One region of the Paenibacillus baimaensis genome, then DNA from elsewhere that is predicted to be linked to it. Evidence: riboswitches for the same ligand, from Rfam matches in the RefSeq annotation. Region 1 holds a riboswitch; the other holds the start of a gene.

Evidence for each region. Region 1 has a riboswitch for cyclic di-GMP ahead of OB236_RS34740 (FapA family protein). Riboswitches for the same ligand answer to the same signal wherever they lie in the genome.
Region 2: another riboswitch for cyclic di-GMP. It lies ahead of OB236_RS20850 (Spo0E family sporulation regulatory protein-aspartic acid phosphatase); the one in region 1 lies ahead of OB236_RS34740 (FapA family protein).

What each region holds. Positions count from the first base shown of each region.
Region 1 covers NZ_JAOQIO010000116.1:73,128-81,463, forward strand. Annotated here, with positions in the region: gene OB236_RS34735 (carbohydrate kinase family protein) at 239-1,228, shown strand; cyclic di-GMP riboswitch class I at 1,481-1,563, shown strand; gene OB236_RS34740 (FapA family protein) at 1,666-3,519, shown strand; gene OB236_RS34745 (HD-GYP domain-containing protein) at 3,620-4,630, shown strand; gene OB236_RS34750 (FAD-dependent oxidoreductase) at 4,835-7,093, opposite strand; gene OB236_RS34755 (AraC family transcriptional regulator) at 7,267-8,103, shown strand; gene OB236_RS34760 (Gfo/Idh/MocA family protein) at 8,214-8,336, shown strand, end outside.
Region 2 covers NZ_JAOQIO010000084.1:382,040-390,375, forward strand. Annotated here, with positions in the region: gene OB236_RS20835 (DUF3153 domain-containing protein) at 1-640, opposite strand, end outside; gene OB236_RS20840 (discoidin domain-containing protein) at 932-3,004, shown strand; gene OB236_RS20845 (sporulation protein YjcZ) at 3,130-3,249, opposite strand; cyclic di-GMP riboswitch class I at 3,504-3,590, shown strand; gene OB236_RS20850 (Spo0E family sporulation regulatory protein-aspartic acid phosphatase) at 3,626-3,814, shown strand; gene OB236_RS20855 (hypothetical protein) at 3,898-4,311, opposite strand; gene OB236_RS20860 (voltage-gated chloride channel family protein) at 4,505-5,821, shown strand; gene OB236_RS20865 (methyl-accepting chemotaxis protein) at 5,896-7,920, opposite strand; gene OB236_RS20870 (phosphate ABC transporter substrate-binding protein) at 8,170-8,336, shown strand, end outside.

The DNA.
Region 1 (8,336 bases):
TATTTTTACGAAAATGCAGGTAAGGTCTACCTGTGACTTTGGTTAGTCCAAATCGTACTATGGTTTCAGCCGGTTGTCAATGTGGTCACTACTCATCTTGTGGAGGATTTATGAACATCAAGAAGAGAGGAATGTCTTGTACCTTTGGTAACAATTTGTGCTATGATTATATGAACAAAAGGTTCTTAAGACCTAATTAATTTATGGAAAAAAGTAATATTGGAGGGTGCGCATCTGTATGTTTACATTGAGACCCAAAAAAATAGTGTGCTACGGAGAGTTATTGACGGGATATAGGCTGGAGGAACAGGAGCAATCAGATGGGGTGGCGTCCTGTAGTCAGACCGCAAGTGGAGGAACGCCTGCTTATGTGGCAGCGGCAATAGCAAAGCTCGGCGGTGATTCCCGTTATATAGGAAAGATCGGGAGCGACGCGTCCGGTTTATATTTGCGCAGCGAGCTGGAGGCTGCCGGGGTTGAGGCTGCGCTCGTAGGGATGGATATGGCGAGTCTGGCATGGACGGAGTGGAGTGAGGACCATGACGATAAGTCTGGAAACAAGCTCGATTCTGACGGAGAGACGAGGGTGAACGGTAACAACCTGACGAGGGCGGAGTTCGATGAAACCTGGCTCGATGACGTTGCCGTGTATCATTATGGTTCTGCGCCTCTGAGTGAAGGGCGCTCACAGACCTCGGCCTTGGCAGCGGCACGCCGAATCAAGGCAGCAGGCGGTCTGACCTGCTGCTGTCCTAATTCGAGTGCTATTTTATGGCCGGATGAAGAAACGATGCGGCAGGACCTGCGGAACCATATCGGGACGGCCGATATCGTGAAGATCAATGAGAAGGACTTAGCCGCCCTTACCGGTCTGGAACCCGCGGAAGCCGTCCAGCAGCTGCTGGATATGGGGGCAAAGGTAATTGTCGTGACACTAGGTGAATACGGCTGCTGTGTGGTTACACGCCAGGCAATGACATCGATTCCTGGTATTCGTGTCAAATCGGTAGATCCCTCAGGCGCTGGTGACAGCTTTGTCGGTGCGATGCTGCTCAAGCTTGCGGAGCGTGGAGCGACTGCAGAGCAAATTGAAACCATCTTGAACGACGAGGAGCAGGTGCGCTCGATTTTTTCTTTTGCCAATAAAGCAGGTGCCATGACAACAACGCGTCGTGGTGTGTTTGCTGCTCTGCCAACGATGGAGGAGCTTGAAGGAATGGAGGATTAGTGAACAATTCCACTAATGGTTTCCAGGGATTCGACAGGAGCTCTTAGGGACTTCCATTTTATCGCGTGAAATCGACAAAAAAATCCCGATACTTGTAGAAATCAATTGTAAAAGTGATGTAAGAATGTTACTATTTAGTCATATAATTATCGATTTCATGGTACTTACGAATTAGGCTTAGCCATATGTTACAGGCATTTAGTTCTAATCAATAAAATCTATATTCTTACATTTTTTGCAACAATCACTCACATACGATAAAGGCAAACTTGCTGAAAGGCAAGGACGCAAAGCAATGGACCTAAAGATATTTCTATGGTCGCCATGCCACCGAAAATGGGAGAATACGGATGAGCTTAGTGATATGAGACATCTTTCCCGTTACATGGGGAAGGTGTCTTTTTTTGTGAATCCGGATAATGGAAAGGAAGACGAGAATGACCATTCCTATCAAAGAAACTGAGATCATGAAACTGTCTCAACCGTCGTCAGCGGTTCCCAAAGTGGATAAATCCTCCTCCAAGCCGATAAGGGTTTCTGAAGGGGGTAATGACGAGCATAATTGGATTTGGGTCCACAACGATCACATTCATGTTCAGGTGGATACGGCGAAGGGGTCACTGCCTGTTATCGAAGCCAGACATCCGATAAGCCTGATCATTGACGGTGAGTTGGTAGAAGGCCCTTATACCGTCAAGGGCAATGAACGAATGGAATGGAAGGCTGAAGATGAGCCCTTGTTCCAGATTCTTGTATCCGAGGATCAGATGAAAGTGTTCCTGATTGTACGCCATACACAGCTCATTCAACCTAGGTTGAAAAACACAGAGCCGGCCTCTAAAGTGACGCTTGAGCTGGATCGGGAAGCAGGGGAGCTGATCCGCAAATTGGAACTGGCTGAGGTGACTCAGGAGCTTTCCCAGTTATCGATTTCATACAATCTGGATATCGGGAATATATATCAGGAGCTGCAGGAGCCTACCTTTAAGCCTGTTCTCGTTGCACAGGGCAGCTACCCCGTTCCGGGTGAGGATGCGCGTATGGAGCTGTTTTTCACTGAAGTGGTAGAAAGGGGCTTCATGGAGGTCGGCGGTGGAATCGATTACCGAAACTCGCTGAAGATTCCTTCAGTTCGCAAAGGTCAGGTTATTGCCAAAAAAATCAAGGCTGTCGATGGTATTACAGGCTACAATGTGCACCGTCAATTGGTGATTCCCCCCAAGCCGCAGGATGTGAACGTTATAGCCAGGGAACACGTGGAACAGCAAGGTGATACTTTTATCGCGATGAAGGAGGGCAGGCCGCGGGTAACAGGTACCCATACCTTGTACTTGGATATTTCAACCGCTTACATTGTTTCGGGTGACGTGAATCTAAGCACGGGGAATATTGTTTTCTCAGGTGATGTGATGGTGTATGGTGATGTCACGGAAAATATGACGATTGAAGCGCTCGGTACGATTTATGTGGTTGGCTGTGTGTACAGTGCCGTATTGACCGCTACGGGAAGTATTATTGTGAAAGGCAATGTTGTGAAAAGTAAGCTGTATGCAGGCTACTGCGGTGAAAAGGTCGTTCGTATTCAGGAAGGCTCGCAGGCATTGTCTGTGCAACTGGTGCAACTGATGGAAGCCGCCAAGCTGCTAACCGATCAGGTCAGGCAGAAAGGTCAAAATGCTGCTTTTGGACAAGTTGTCAAATTGCTGGTAGATAATAAATTCAAGGAAATTCCGAAGTTGATCCATAAGCTGCTTGTCCATGTCCATAGCGTACCGGAGCAGGATCATGAAGCCTGGCAGTATTTGATGGATAAGCTGGGCATGTTCAGCGATGTATCCAAGGTTTATTCGCAGGGGTCCGAAGCGTTATGGCTGAGTCTGCTCTACGATCTGAAACAAACCGTCGAAAAAATTGATAACATGAAGGAAACCAACATAAAAATTGATATCGGTCAATGTCATCTTTCTACACTGCAGTCGCAAGGAGACATTATGATCCGCAAGGAGGGTGTGCTGCAAAGCGACCTCCGATCAACAGACAACATTATTTTTTATCACAATGATGCGGTATGCAGAGGATCTCGACTGGAGGCGGACGGCATGATATCGGCTTCTATTATTGGGGGCGTCACAGGCTCCTTGTCGCAATTGAAAGCGAAAGATAAGATCATGCTTCGCAAAATGTATTCGGGGCGCGTATGTGTCGATAGCTTCTGTGTTGATATAGTAGATGTGATCGAGAATCAGACCATAGACAAGGTCTGGATCATGCGGCAGCTTCGAACTTCTTAACTGTAAGAGAATCAGTGAACGCTGTGCGAAAGTTAATCTGACCTATGACGGTTAAAGAGGGGGAAAAGTCATATCTAAGAAGAAATTGAATGCTTTCGATGTGTTTAAGGGTCGGCGAATTAACAAAAATATCTATACATCCCAAAGCGCCCTGCTACTTCCCGCATCGACACTGCTGAATGAGAAGTCAAGCCGTTTGCTGTCGCAACACTGTATTCACCTCAGCCCGGAGGATCTGGAACCGGCATTAGACGAGATGGAGCAGATTATGGATCAGTCGGTCATGGAAGTCAAACAGATTTTCTCGGAAATTGAGCACAGTGGGAACATTCCATTCGAGAAAATCAAGCAAACCATACTGCCTACGCTTTGTGACCTGTCCAAGGATTTTGGAATTATCGGATTTATGCTCACGATACAGCGGGTAGATGATTATACGTACCGACATAGTGCGGGCGTGGCGATGATGGCTGCGATGATTGGACGCTGGATGAAACTTCCTGAGGATGAAATCCCCCGCCTGGCAATGGCTGGGATGCTGCATGATGTGGGCAAGCTGTTTATTTCACCGACTATTTTGCAGAAGCCCGGCCGCTTGCTGAGTGAGGAATATGAACAAATGAAGCTGCATCCGGAGCTTGGTTACGCGTGCTTGATGCGTCAGCCGGAAGTGGATGAACGAGCTGCTCTCGTCGCTTTGCAGCACCATGAACGGGAAGATGGCAGTGGCTATCCGCTCGGAATCAAGGGCTCAGAGATGGATCCGTGGAGCAAAATTGTAGCTGTTGCGGATGTGTTTCATGCGATGACCTCGAAAAGGGCCTACAGGGAAGAACTGCCTTTGTATGAGGTATTAAGAAACATGTGGGTACATGCCTATGGGGCTATGGATCCCCTTGTCGTGCACAGCTTTATGGAAAAGCTGATGATATATTTAATAGGCTGCGAGGTTGTACTATCGGATGGACAGCTCGGTAAAATCGTGATGTTAAATGATAAAAATCCGGTAAATCCGTTAGTTGAAGTTGAGGGAGGCTTTATTGATCTTAGTCAGGAGCCATCCTTATATATTGAGAAGCTGTTTAAGGTGGAAACAGAGAGCGAGGAGTAAGAGAAAGGATACGGTCAGGAACCAATTGTGATTTAGACTAATGGTTGCTGATCTATGTATTGAAGAAAAGGCTGTCCCCCGGCATTATTTGCAGGGAGGACAGCCATTTGTGTGTATGGGCCTACTTGATGACTAAGTTGCTATTTGAACCCTCCACATCAGTGGTTACGATTCGCTGATTGCGCCACCGCTACGACTCTGTGATTACCCGTAGACGCGTATTTCAATTACTTCTGCGTGGAGGCTCCCGTTCGTTGCTTCTATGACCAGGCGCAGCTGATCGGTACTTACCGCTGTAGGCAGCCGGTGGATTTGCTTGCGTTTGTGATTGGCTGTTTCCTCATGGACCTTGACCCATTGCCCCTCCACATAGGCTTCCAGACGGTAGTCCCGAACCAGCTCAGGTATAACCGGAAACGGGGTATAGTGATGGTGAAGATTAATCAGATCCTCATTCACATCGTCATTGAAGGTGAGATGAATTTCACTAATTTGCACAGTCTCCTGCCACTGCAGTTCAAGGGAAGCGGGCTCAGACACAGCCGGGTCCCGAGCCTCCGACAGCCACATGTGCGGCTCACCATAGGTTCGGACAAAGCCATCCGTTACATGCTCGGCCTCGAAGGCGGTCGTATCCGGGTACATGCGGAAGCAGAAGGGCTTACGCACCAGCTTCTTCATACTCCACAATACGACCGGTTGTTCCGGATCCTGATTGCTAAAATCAGCAGATACGGTCGTAGACGTATTTTTAACGAATGAGAGCACACCGGTTTGTGGCTGATGGGATACATACAGCGTCACATGCTCATTGGCTTTGACAATAATAAAGCCATGCTGTGCCGTCGGCGGCTTCCATGCTAGTGGAATGCTGACCCACTGGCGCTTGCCGGGTGTGAGGGCAGCCAGGCCGCTTACTTCCAGTCGATGCGGGATATAATTTTCCGCACGACCAGTGCTCCATACCTCGACCTCAAGCGTAGTTGCTGCTGCGGCGTCGAGCAGCAGCTCAATCCGCTGCAGCTCTGGCGCCACCGGCACCAGCAGGGCGACGTCCCCGCCCTGCAGAGCCACCGGCTCCGCGGCGTCTTCGACCGCCAGCCGTCGCAGTGTGCTCGACGCCGTGAGCTTCGCACGGCGTGCGAGATCCTCGTCATCGCTGCTGCGCAGGCCGATGACCGAGGCATCCTGACGCAGCAGCGTTTGCTGCAGCTGCGTCAGGTGCCGCTCATACACGGCGCGTGGCGTCACGCCGTGCTGCACAGCCAGGGCCGCGCCGGTACCCGCGGCCTCGCCAATGACCGCGCATGTCGCCATCACGCGCGTCGTGCCAAAGGCTACGTGCGAGGCGCTGATATTGCGCCCGGCGAACATCAGGTTCGATACATTCACCGAGTATAACGAGCGGAAAGGGATATGATAGATGCCGTCAGGATGCAGGTGCTTCGAGCCGCTCTCCGTCGCGTACATGCCTCCGGGAGGATGCAAATCAATTGACCATCCGCCGAAGGCGACTCGGTCCTCGAACTCCCGCTGCGCGAGGATATCGTTCTGGTTCAGCACGTAATCGCCGATAAAACGGCGGTATTCGCGTTTGCCGGGAATCGAGCCGACCCATTCCAGTGTCATCGTCTCGGCCTCGAATTTACCGGAGTTTTTGATATAATCCCAAATACCGTATACGACCGACCACAGCTCATCGCGAATGCGTTCGTTCTCATGCACGGTGTCCAGCTCGCCACCCCATTCGATCCACCAATAGCTGCAGCCGTTGTCGCCGCTGCGGATCACCCTTTTAAGCGGGATCGTTGTGGCCGCAATATCCTTGGCAAAGCTGGGTGGTACATATCGAACCGGATGACCGACATCCTTGGTATAAAATAATAGCGTGCTGCCCAGCGTGATGTTGTCAGCGACCTCAGGCGCCCAATCCTCATTGTATTCATCCTTGGCTTCACGGCCGATCCGGTGCTGCGCTCCGGCAAGGAACCCTACCAGCCCATCGCCTGTGCAGTCCAAAAACAGCTCGCTTTCAAAACGAATCCGCCGCTCAGAGCCCATCATCCAGCCTGTGACTGAAGCGATCCGTCGATCGTCCTCATCTCCATACGCTTCGACCTCATGCACATCCGTATTCAAAAACAACTGGATATTGGGCTCGGCCAGCACGGATTCCAGCACAACCATATCCCATAAATACGGATTGCCGTCGGGATTGCGGTATTGGTTCTCAACGAACATTTCACCCATAATGCCCGTTTCGCGCGCATAGCGGTTAACGCCATGCGAAGTGGCTCCACATACCCAGACACGGACCTCACTGCTGGAATTGCCGCCAAGCATAGGGCGGTTCTGAATCAGAGCTACCTTTTGCCCCAAGCGGGCTGCCGCGATCGCCGCATTCACACCCGATAGGCCGCCACCGATGACGGTAATATCGGTTTGCACAGTTTCATTTTTCATTAGGATCACCTCAGTAGTATAATGGTTAATATCTGTAATTTCATTATAAAATCGGATAGTTGCGATGAACATGCACGGATTATACATCAGACATATACTTTATTTCATAATACGGGAATCAAGCCGCTGCTGCCTGACCAGACGGGAACAAGTGATTCCAGAGGAGGAACCGTATGCACGCACCGTTATGGGAATGGAAGCCTTATTTTATTAGCTATGCCTATTGGCACCAGAAGGACAAATTCCAGTTCGTACAGGACAGCTATGCGGAATGGGTGATGTTTGCTGTCGAGAATGGCTCTTTTCGTTACCGAATCGGAGAGGCGGCTGGAACTGCGATATTTGGCGATGCCATCCTATGCCCGCCAGGTGTTGTGTTTGAACGGGAGGTGCTGGAGCCGGTTTCGTTCCATTTTATAAGGCTTGGCTGGCCGACGGACTCTTTCCCATCGATGCTGCCCAATGCAGCATCGTATAGGAGCGAGGGGACATCTGACTTCACCCCGCCGGTTCAGCTTACCTATATGGACCATAATCGGCTGTCTTCCACCTACTACTACATTCACCAATTGACACGTTTGCCGGATGAGCAGCGGCTGCTGCTGTGGGACCATTATTTGAACGATCTGTGGCAGCAGCATGTGGTCGAGAGCGGTTTTTCCCAACAGACGAGCGGGCAGCAGGACAAGGACCCCAAGATCGTGGAAGCAACCCGATGGCTGCAGCAGCATGCTTTCGAACCGGTCAGTCTGAAAGAGCTGAGTGCTAGTCAGGATTTAAGCCCTGTGCAATTTACGAGGAAGTTTCATGCGGCTCATGGGACAACCCCAATCGATTATTTGACGACCCTCCGTATGCAGAAAGCACAGACGCTGCTGCTTGAAACCGATATGACTCTGGAGCAGATCGCTGAACGATGCGGGTATGAGAGCGGTTTTTATTTAAGCCGCGTGTTTACGAGGAGGATGAAGGCAAGTCCCTCCCAATATCGTAAAATGCATCGGGTGTAGTCGCAATGTTGAAGCGGTATGTCACCTTTTCGCAGTAGGAAGCCTACCCGGAACATGATAGAATTTGGCTAATCATACAAGCTTGGTTATAAGTACAGGAGGCGACAAGGGTGGCACAGACAATAAAGATTGGTATTATCGGCAGTGGCAACATTGCAGGCGCGCATTTGAAGGCTTATCGGCTTATGGATGATGTGGAAATTGTCGGGGTAGCCGATATTATTCCAGGCAAA
Region 2 (8,336 bases), on a different contig from region 1:
CTACCAGGATCGATATATTCACCATGTTCGGGGTTTTAAGGTCCAGCTTGACTTCATTATTGGCTCCTGCCAGCAGATCCCATTGATAGGTCTTGCCATCGTCCAATACTCTGGAAGCGTTTTGCTGCTCTGCCTTTTCCGGTAGCGTCAATGTAAATTTTAAATCAATCTGACTGATCATCATTTTTTGCAAGCCCATCGTATCTTTGGCATCGGCTTTCATGCTGCTTAAATCAAAATTACCTATCACATGATTGGTATTAAAGATGAAGCCTTTATCAACCGTCATGTCAATCTTGTTTTCGGCATTGATATTGCCTTGATTGACACCGACATTTTTAATTTCCTTAACATCCTTAACATGCTTTTTGGCTTGTACACCTTGGTAATCTCCATCTTTATACTGTGAGACCTGGTATCCATCCGTTTCAAAATTCTTTTTTAATTCACCTAACATATCCGTCTTATTTGCACTATTCATACTCATTAATCCGATTAGCTGAGAGCTTAAGGCCAATTTGTAATCCAGCTCAGCAGACTGATCCCGGTTCACCGTTACATGAAAATCCCCTTTAACACAGCCACTTAACAAAATGATAACAGAACTCAATATCACGAATAAAAGCCGTTTTTTGTTCATATGTACCCCACATATTCTTTTATTTAGAAACATTAACCATTATAGTATACAGATCTATATTAATCTATCGTTTTCGAATCCGTACTGATTACTACAAGAACAAATTCAATTCAGTTTTAAAATCATACTCCTCATGGTCAAGTCTTCTATTTTTTTACCTATAAGAATTATGATAATACGATCCTTTATTTACAATATATGGTTATATATGTTTGGACATCTGATGTAAATTATTGTAATCTACTATTTGTCTTATACATAATATATTGGTAAATAAGGGAGAGATTTGTTTTGAGAAAGAAATTGATAGCTTTAATTGGATTTGTGTTAATTTTAATGTCTATTTTTGGAGTCGTGGTTTATGCAGAAGATGAATACTCAAATGATTTAACAGATGGGTTGCCAACTACTGCTTTTACTGCTAGTTCTATCTATAGCTTAAGTTACGCAGCGCCAAAAGCATTTGACAATGTTTGGGACGGGGGCAATTCTACAAGTTCATTTTTCTCTGGCAGTGGAGTTAATTCGTGGATAAAGGTGGATTTTAATGATTCTAGAGCAATTGCAAAATTAAAATATCAAGCCGATGCTGTAATGGGTTATGGTGCAGGTATGAAAAACTTTAAAGTTCAAGGTTCCTCGAATAATATAGATTGGGTAGATCAGTTTACTGGAGTAGCACTTCAAAATGGAAGCAAACAAGATTTTTTTTGGACTCCAACAAATAGCTTTAGATATTGGAGAGTATTCTGGATTGATACACATACGATACCGGGCTATGTGGCGATTGCAGAAATGGAAATGTCGGATCGACTAACTTACCCAACTAATCTAGTGGCGGTTACAGGTGATGCTTTAACTAATTTGTCTTGGAAAGTTTTAGCTACAGCTGTAGGTTACAATGTGTACCGATCAGAAACAATAAATGGAAACTATACAAAAATAGCCTCTAACGTAGCAGTAGCCTCCTATACTGATAATACAGTTCTAAATGGAGTTGAATATTATTACAAAGTTACTGCAATAAATCCGGATGGAGAAAGTCGACAATCAGATAGTGCTTTCTCATTTCCGCAAGCTAGTGCCATTCTCTATACAAACAATATCATTCCGATTATGACTTCCAATACATCTGCAGGTGGAATTGTGACGGCGAGTGATGAATACACAGGACGGGACGGTACTTTACCTGCCTGGAAAGCTTTTGATGGAATAAAGAAATATTCTTCTTCAACTAGTAATTATAATGCTTGGGGAACAAATGCAACGCAAGGGTGGTTGGCCTATGAATTTCCTTTGCGTAAGATCGTAGTTAGGTATGTACTCGATTTTGGCGGTTATTCAAATGTTCCCTATGCTAACGATGCACCTAAAAAGTGGACGTTTGAAGGAACTAACGATAATGTGAATTGGACAATACTCGATTCAAGGGATAATATAACCCACTGGGTAGACGGTGATTCGAAGGCTTTTACATTTGATAATAATACTGCTTTTAAAAAATATAGAATTAATATAAGTGCCAATAATGGATCAACTACCTACAATGTGAATCTTGATATTCACGAATTGGAAATGATGGAGAGGGCGGTTCCCTCCATACCGGCAATAACAAATTTGGTAGCTGCAGCAGGAGATGCCCAGGTTATTCTGACTTGGTCTTCCGTAACTGGAGCTACCGGCTACAACATCAAACGTTCCACAACTACAAGTGGCCCATATACCACGGTTGCCAGCAACGTTTACGGTTCGCCTTATACAGACACCACAGTCATAAACGGAACTAAGTATTATTATGTAATTACAGCTTTAAGTGCAGGTGGAGAAAGCGCCAACTCCAACGAAGCCTCAGCTACACCTATGGGTACAAGTAGAGTCATCCTTACTACAACCATGACGAATGGAGATACGTTTGAATACAATATTTCCAAAACGGAATTAACTGCTTTCCTCAATTGGTACGATACCAAAGCAGCAGGTACAGGTCCGGCCAAATATACTTTCGTTAATCAGCACCTAAAAGGTTCTTTTTCAGTTCGTAAAAACAATCTGATTTTCGACAAGATTTTAAAATTTAATTACGATGAATACAGCATCAGCGGCAGTGGAATACCTGCTGAAGTAGCTGAAATTACCATAGGAACTGCTTTAAGTATTACTTTAACAGACGGCAAGGTAGAAGAGTTTATCCTATCTGCAGCTGACTATAATGCTTTCGTTGCTTGGTATGATGCTAAATCCGCTGGTATAGGTCCATCGCGCTACACATTTGAAAATCCATTGAAAAAAGGTCCGTTCTCAGCGAGACATGAAGTCGTGATATTTGATAAGATTTCTTCCTATGATTCCGAAGATTTTAACTAATGGTTTTGTCTTACACATGATAATTTGAAATTTAATTGAGTGCAGTCCCAGTTCAGTGTCCAGACACCGAAATGGTAGTCAGTAACCACCTCCCGAGTTGATTGGGAGGTGGTTAGATCACTACTTTAAAATGTTCTTAAAATAATAACAAGCAGAATATAGAGAACAAGAATCACGGCTGTAGTAGTTCCAAGACCATAACCTGCACAACTTGCACAGCTTCCGCCAACTCCGAGTGCACCCATGTTTATCCCTCCTCGCGCCTTGTATAGTGCATCTTATGAATGTTAGCGGATACGTGATTGGACAGATGCAAAAATGGGTAATTGTCATTGAAAAGAGCAAGTTCCCCCCCAATATTAAATATCTCCATATAAAGGGGGCAGAATAATAATAAATGACAAAAAATTCAATAAAAACGAAAATAATGTCGAAGATTTAGTGCTTTAATTCTATAAAAAATAGCGATATTTGTAGTATAATAGAATCGCATACGCAATATCGAAAAAGGCAAAGCCATTGAAAAATGGGGACGCAAAACTATTAGGGGCTAAAGTCAATGCGACTATGCCAGCCAGTTACCGAAATACTCTCTTTTTTAAAATCAAAGGAGGAATGTGTATGGAGCTTACTAAAAGTAGACAGCTTCAAAAAGTAAGATTGGTTTTGCTTGTTGCAGAGATTGAAGCCTTAAAAAATTGCATGGTCAATGTGTACGATCAAACGGAAAGTTTACATGACCCTCTCTTGGTCCAACTTAGTGTAATGCTTGATCGAAAATTGAATAAATTTATTAAATATCAAAATTAAATACTTATAAATGTTAGAGCTGTAGACATACAGCTCTTTTTTTGATGCCATTTAACGAGCATATGCTAAGGGCCTATGTGCCTTTATGGAGTTAGTTTTCTGATGATGGTTTGCAAAACAGGTATGATTTTATGGATAGCTTCTTTTTGTAATGCATAGCCGGAGTCATAACGATTTGAGTTCAGTACACCGGTGTTGGTATCAAAGCTATGGATCATTTCTTGAGTTCCGTTAGTTATATCTTGATAGGCCGACATAAGTTGTACGTGCTCGACTAAAAATAGATCAGGCACATTTAATGCTAAAATCTCATGTTGACAATGCACAAATGAAATTAACTCTTCCTTTAAATTCAGGATGCGTTTATCGGGATCCCATTTCTTATCAGGATGCTCATACAGCTCTTTGACAAACTTGCTTGCAGGCTGTATCGAAGCGTTAATCTTTACAATGATTTGAGCATAGTCGATGGGGTTTAGATCAGAAGTGTCATCCATTTTTCTTCCTCCTTTGAATAGTAATATTTTAACATCTACTCATATGGAATAAAAAGGTGATTGAGCACATCCTGCTAAAGTTTGATGGGGATTCGTCATATCAATTATGCCCTAAGTCGGATTAATTTCTTGCGCCTGTATGTCATGAGAGGTATTATTACGTGAAAGAGTGTTCGGGGAGTGGAAGAGGAATATGAACAACTGGCTGAAAAAATGGGGAGATCGGACTTTCTCTGGTAGTCGGAGGTTTCAGCACTTGGCTTTCATCAAGTATGTACTGTGGTGGTTGGTGCTGGCGAGTTTAGTAGGCGTCATGACCGGCTCGGCCTCGGCGCTATTTCTGTTAAGTCTGGATTCGGCTACAAGTTTACGATACGAACATCCGTGGCTGTTATATTTACTGCCCCTTGGTGGTGCTTTGGTCAGCTGGATGTATCATGCCTATGGCAGCAGCAGTATAAAAGGCAATAATCTGATTTTGGAGCAAATTCATGATGGACGTGAAACCATACCATTGCGTATGGCTCCTTTTGTGCTGATCGGCACGGTGTTGACGCATTTATTCGGCGGCTCGGCAGGGCGTGAGGGGACGGCGGTTCAAATGGGTGGCAGCTTGTCCGAGTATCTGGGCAAGCTGCTGCGTATTCATCCGGACGATCGTAAAATTCTGCTAATGTGCGGTATCAGCGCAGGCTTCGGATCGGTGTTCGGAACCCCGCTTGCAGGGGCTGTCTTTGGTATGGAGGTGTTAATCATCGGTCTGATCAGCTATGAGGCCTTACTTCCGTGCCTGATTGCAAGTTTGGTTGGACATGCGGTGACGTTAGGATGGGGAGTGATGCACGCTCATTATTCGATGGGGCAAGTGCCGCCGCTCAGTGCGGTCGTTCTGCTGAAGGTTGCGGCCGCGGCGATCCTATTTGGCTTGACAAGCCGGCTGTTCAGTGAGCTAACCCATAAGCTGAAGGCTATATTTACAAGACTATTCAGAAATGCCGCATGGAAATCCTTTGTCGGTGGTTGTATGATCATTGTGCTGACATTGGCGATCGGGTCAAGGGATTATCTCGGATTGGGATTACCGCTGCTCAATGACTCCTTTCAAGAAACAACGGCATCTTTCGCTTTTTTATGGAAGCTGATTTTCACTTCGATTACGCTAGGGTCTGGTTTCCAGGGTGGAGAGGTGACGCCGTTGTTTGTGATAGGTGCAACTTTGGGGAATACGCTGGGTACTCTATTGCAGCTGCATGGTCCATTTTTGGCGGGGATTGGCTTAATTGCCGTGTTTAGCGGAGCAACGAATACTCCGATCGCTTGCTTTTTGTTGGGTATTGAGCTGTTTGGCTCCGAGGCGGCAGTCTACATGTTTGTTGCTGTTGTGATCAGTTATTTAAGCTCTGGACATACGGGCATCTACACGGCTCAGAGGCTGAAAGTTGCGAAGGGGCGCAGACTTCAAGATATAGATGAACATGCAACACTTGGTACTTTAAAGTCCAAGCAATAAAGAGTGACGTTGTGCTGTGCTAATTTCCAAAAAGCCCCGCTCGGAATTGGGTATCCGGTGCGGGGCTTTCTCTGTTAACCGACAGGTATGAGTTTTTTTTCTTTGTCCTCTTCTTTAGTTTCATTTTCGATAGAATCTACATTCATAGTATCTACAGTTTTCGAAGCCCCTTGCTCAGCAGCAGGTTTCACTATTTTCTCTGTTGAATCCTGGCTGCTTTCATCAATGGCTGCTGTCTGTGGAAGCTGCTCTGGATGAATGGCTTCAAACTCACTCGAATCATAAAGGTTCGCGACAACCTCCTCCTCACTTAAGGCGTCATTAGCTCGACCTGCTCCAAGTTCTTCGATTTCTCCGAGATCTCCAATCTGAAATCGGTTCACTTCTTTAAATAATTTTTGCGATAGCAGCATCATGTCATCGGCTTGTGATGCAATTTGCTGAATGGCTGCATTTTGCTGAATAGATGAGGAGGTAACCTCTTCGACACCTGCTGCTGTTTCCTGAGCGATGGCTGCAACGATTTGTACAGAATCAATCAGGCTTTCATTTTTTTTCTGGGCAAGGCCAATTTGGGTCTGGATCTGATTAATATCCTGTGAGAGTGCATCCATGGAGCTGCGGATTTCCTGAAAAGCTTCGACACTTTCATTCATTTTACCATTTTGCTGAAGGAAGGATTTACGTGCTTCTTCTATATATAGTTCCAAATCTTTCGTTTGTGCCAGCAGCGAATGTATGATCGAGGCAATCGATTTGGACGAATCATTTGTCTGCAGTGACAGCTGCCTTACTTCCTCGGCAATAACCGAGAAACCTCGTCCGTGAACTCCAGCCCTCGCCGCTTCTATCGCAGCATTCAGAGAAAGCACATTGGTTTGTTGAGAGATATCGGTAATTGTATTAACAATTTTGTTGATTTGTACCGAGCTGGCAGATAGCGATGTCATGGTTTGATGTACTTTATCAAGTATGCTTTCAGATATTTGGGAAGCAGAACGGAGAGCCTCCATTGAGCTGGAGCCAGTGTGTGTATTGAAGGCAGCTTCGTTGCTTCTTTCATGAACAGCTTTGGACAATCCGGAGATCAGCTCGATTTCCTGGCCTAGCTCGGCAATGATATGAGTGCTTTGTTCGGAATGAGAGGCTTGCTGCTCGGCGCCTGTCGATATTTCCTGAATGGCTCGAACGATATCCGCATTTACATTAGCTGTCGAGCCAGAGAAACCTTGAGACATCTTGGAATGCTCGGATAACGAGAGCGCAATGACTTGGGTATGGGCTAGCATACTGCGGACCTGATCGGTCATGTGATCAAAGCTATTGCTCAAAGCTCCCAGCTCATCCTTCGAGGTGCTGTTGATTTTATTACGCAAATCACCATTAGCCATAGCATGTACCGCATTCTGCAGCTTTTTGATCGGCTTAACAAATGAACTGATCAGTAAGAATGCAATGGCAATACTGGAGATAATGACAATTATGGAGCAGATGAGCATCATTGTTACTGTATTGTTAAGCAAATGCTGGGTATTGGCGACTGCGTTCTCGGCGTCCTGTGAATAAGCAACGTAGAATTGATCCACATTGACGAAGATGTCGCCCATGAGCGTTTGAGATTCATTGTATAGATATTCCATATTTTTGTTAAGATCGTCCGCTGTCAGCTTATTTTCCTGAACCAGCTTGGCCGCGACGTCAAATGTATTTGTATAATCGACTGTCAGCGAGATCAGCTTGCTGCGCCATTTGGCTTGTTCAGGTGTAGTAGCAGTGTCACCCACACGTTTGATCATTTTGTCGAAAATGGCTCTTTTTTCATTATACTTCGGTATGTAATCGGCTTTCTTAGAAATTTCGAGTCCGGATGCGATAATATTCAGCTCCTGAACCATCTCTTTAAGCTCTAGTGCCATCAGCTTGAGCTCTACCTTATCATTCTGCTGGCTAAGTTGAATTTTGATGTCGTTAACCTGCTGCAAATTATAAAGCGCCATTCCCAGGAACAATACCAGCATCCCGGCAAAACCAAGCATGAGCTTTAATTTTAGGGACAACGCAGGAAGTGAAATTGTCTTCTTACTTATTAGAATGCTCATTTAATCCCTCCATTATTAAAATCAATAGTCCAAACGTTACAATTGGGTAGTCGTGATTTGTTTCCTATTATGCGAGTTGATTATTAAATACAAGTCCATAGTTTGTAAAAAAATCATTAAATTTAGCTAAAACTCGACATTAAAAACTTTTACATTCCGTTAACGTTTCGAGGGTTTAGACTTTACACTCGCTTGTTAAGATGTTCAAGTAAACAAAATACTAGAGGATAAAAGGGAGGACATGCAAAGATGTTGAAGCATTTCTCAAGAAAAGGCAGTCTTGCAATGATGACGGTATTATTAATGGGGGTACTCGCAGCGTGTGGTACTCAAACGGCAGCTCCAACTACGGATACAAAAGCACCAGCTACTAATGCAGCAGCACCAGCGGCTCCTGCTAAAGCAGAAACACCTAA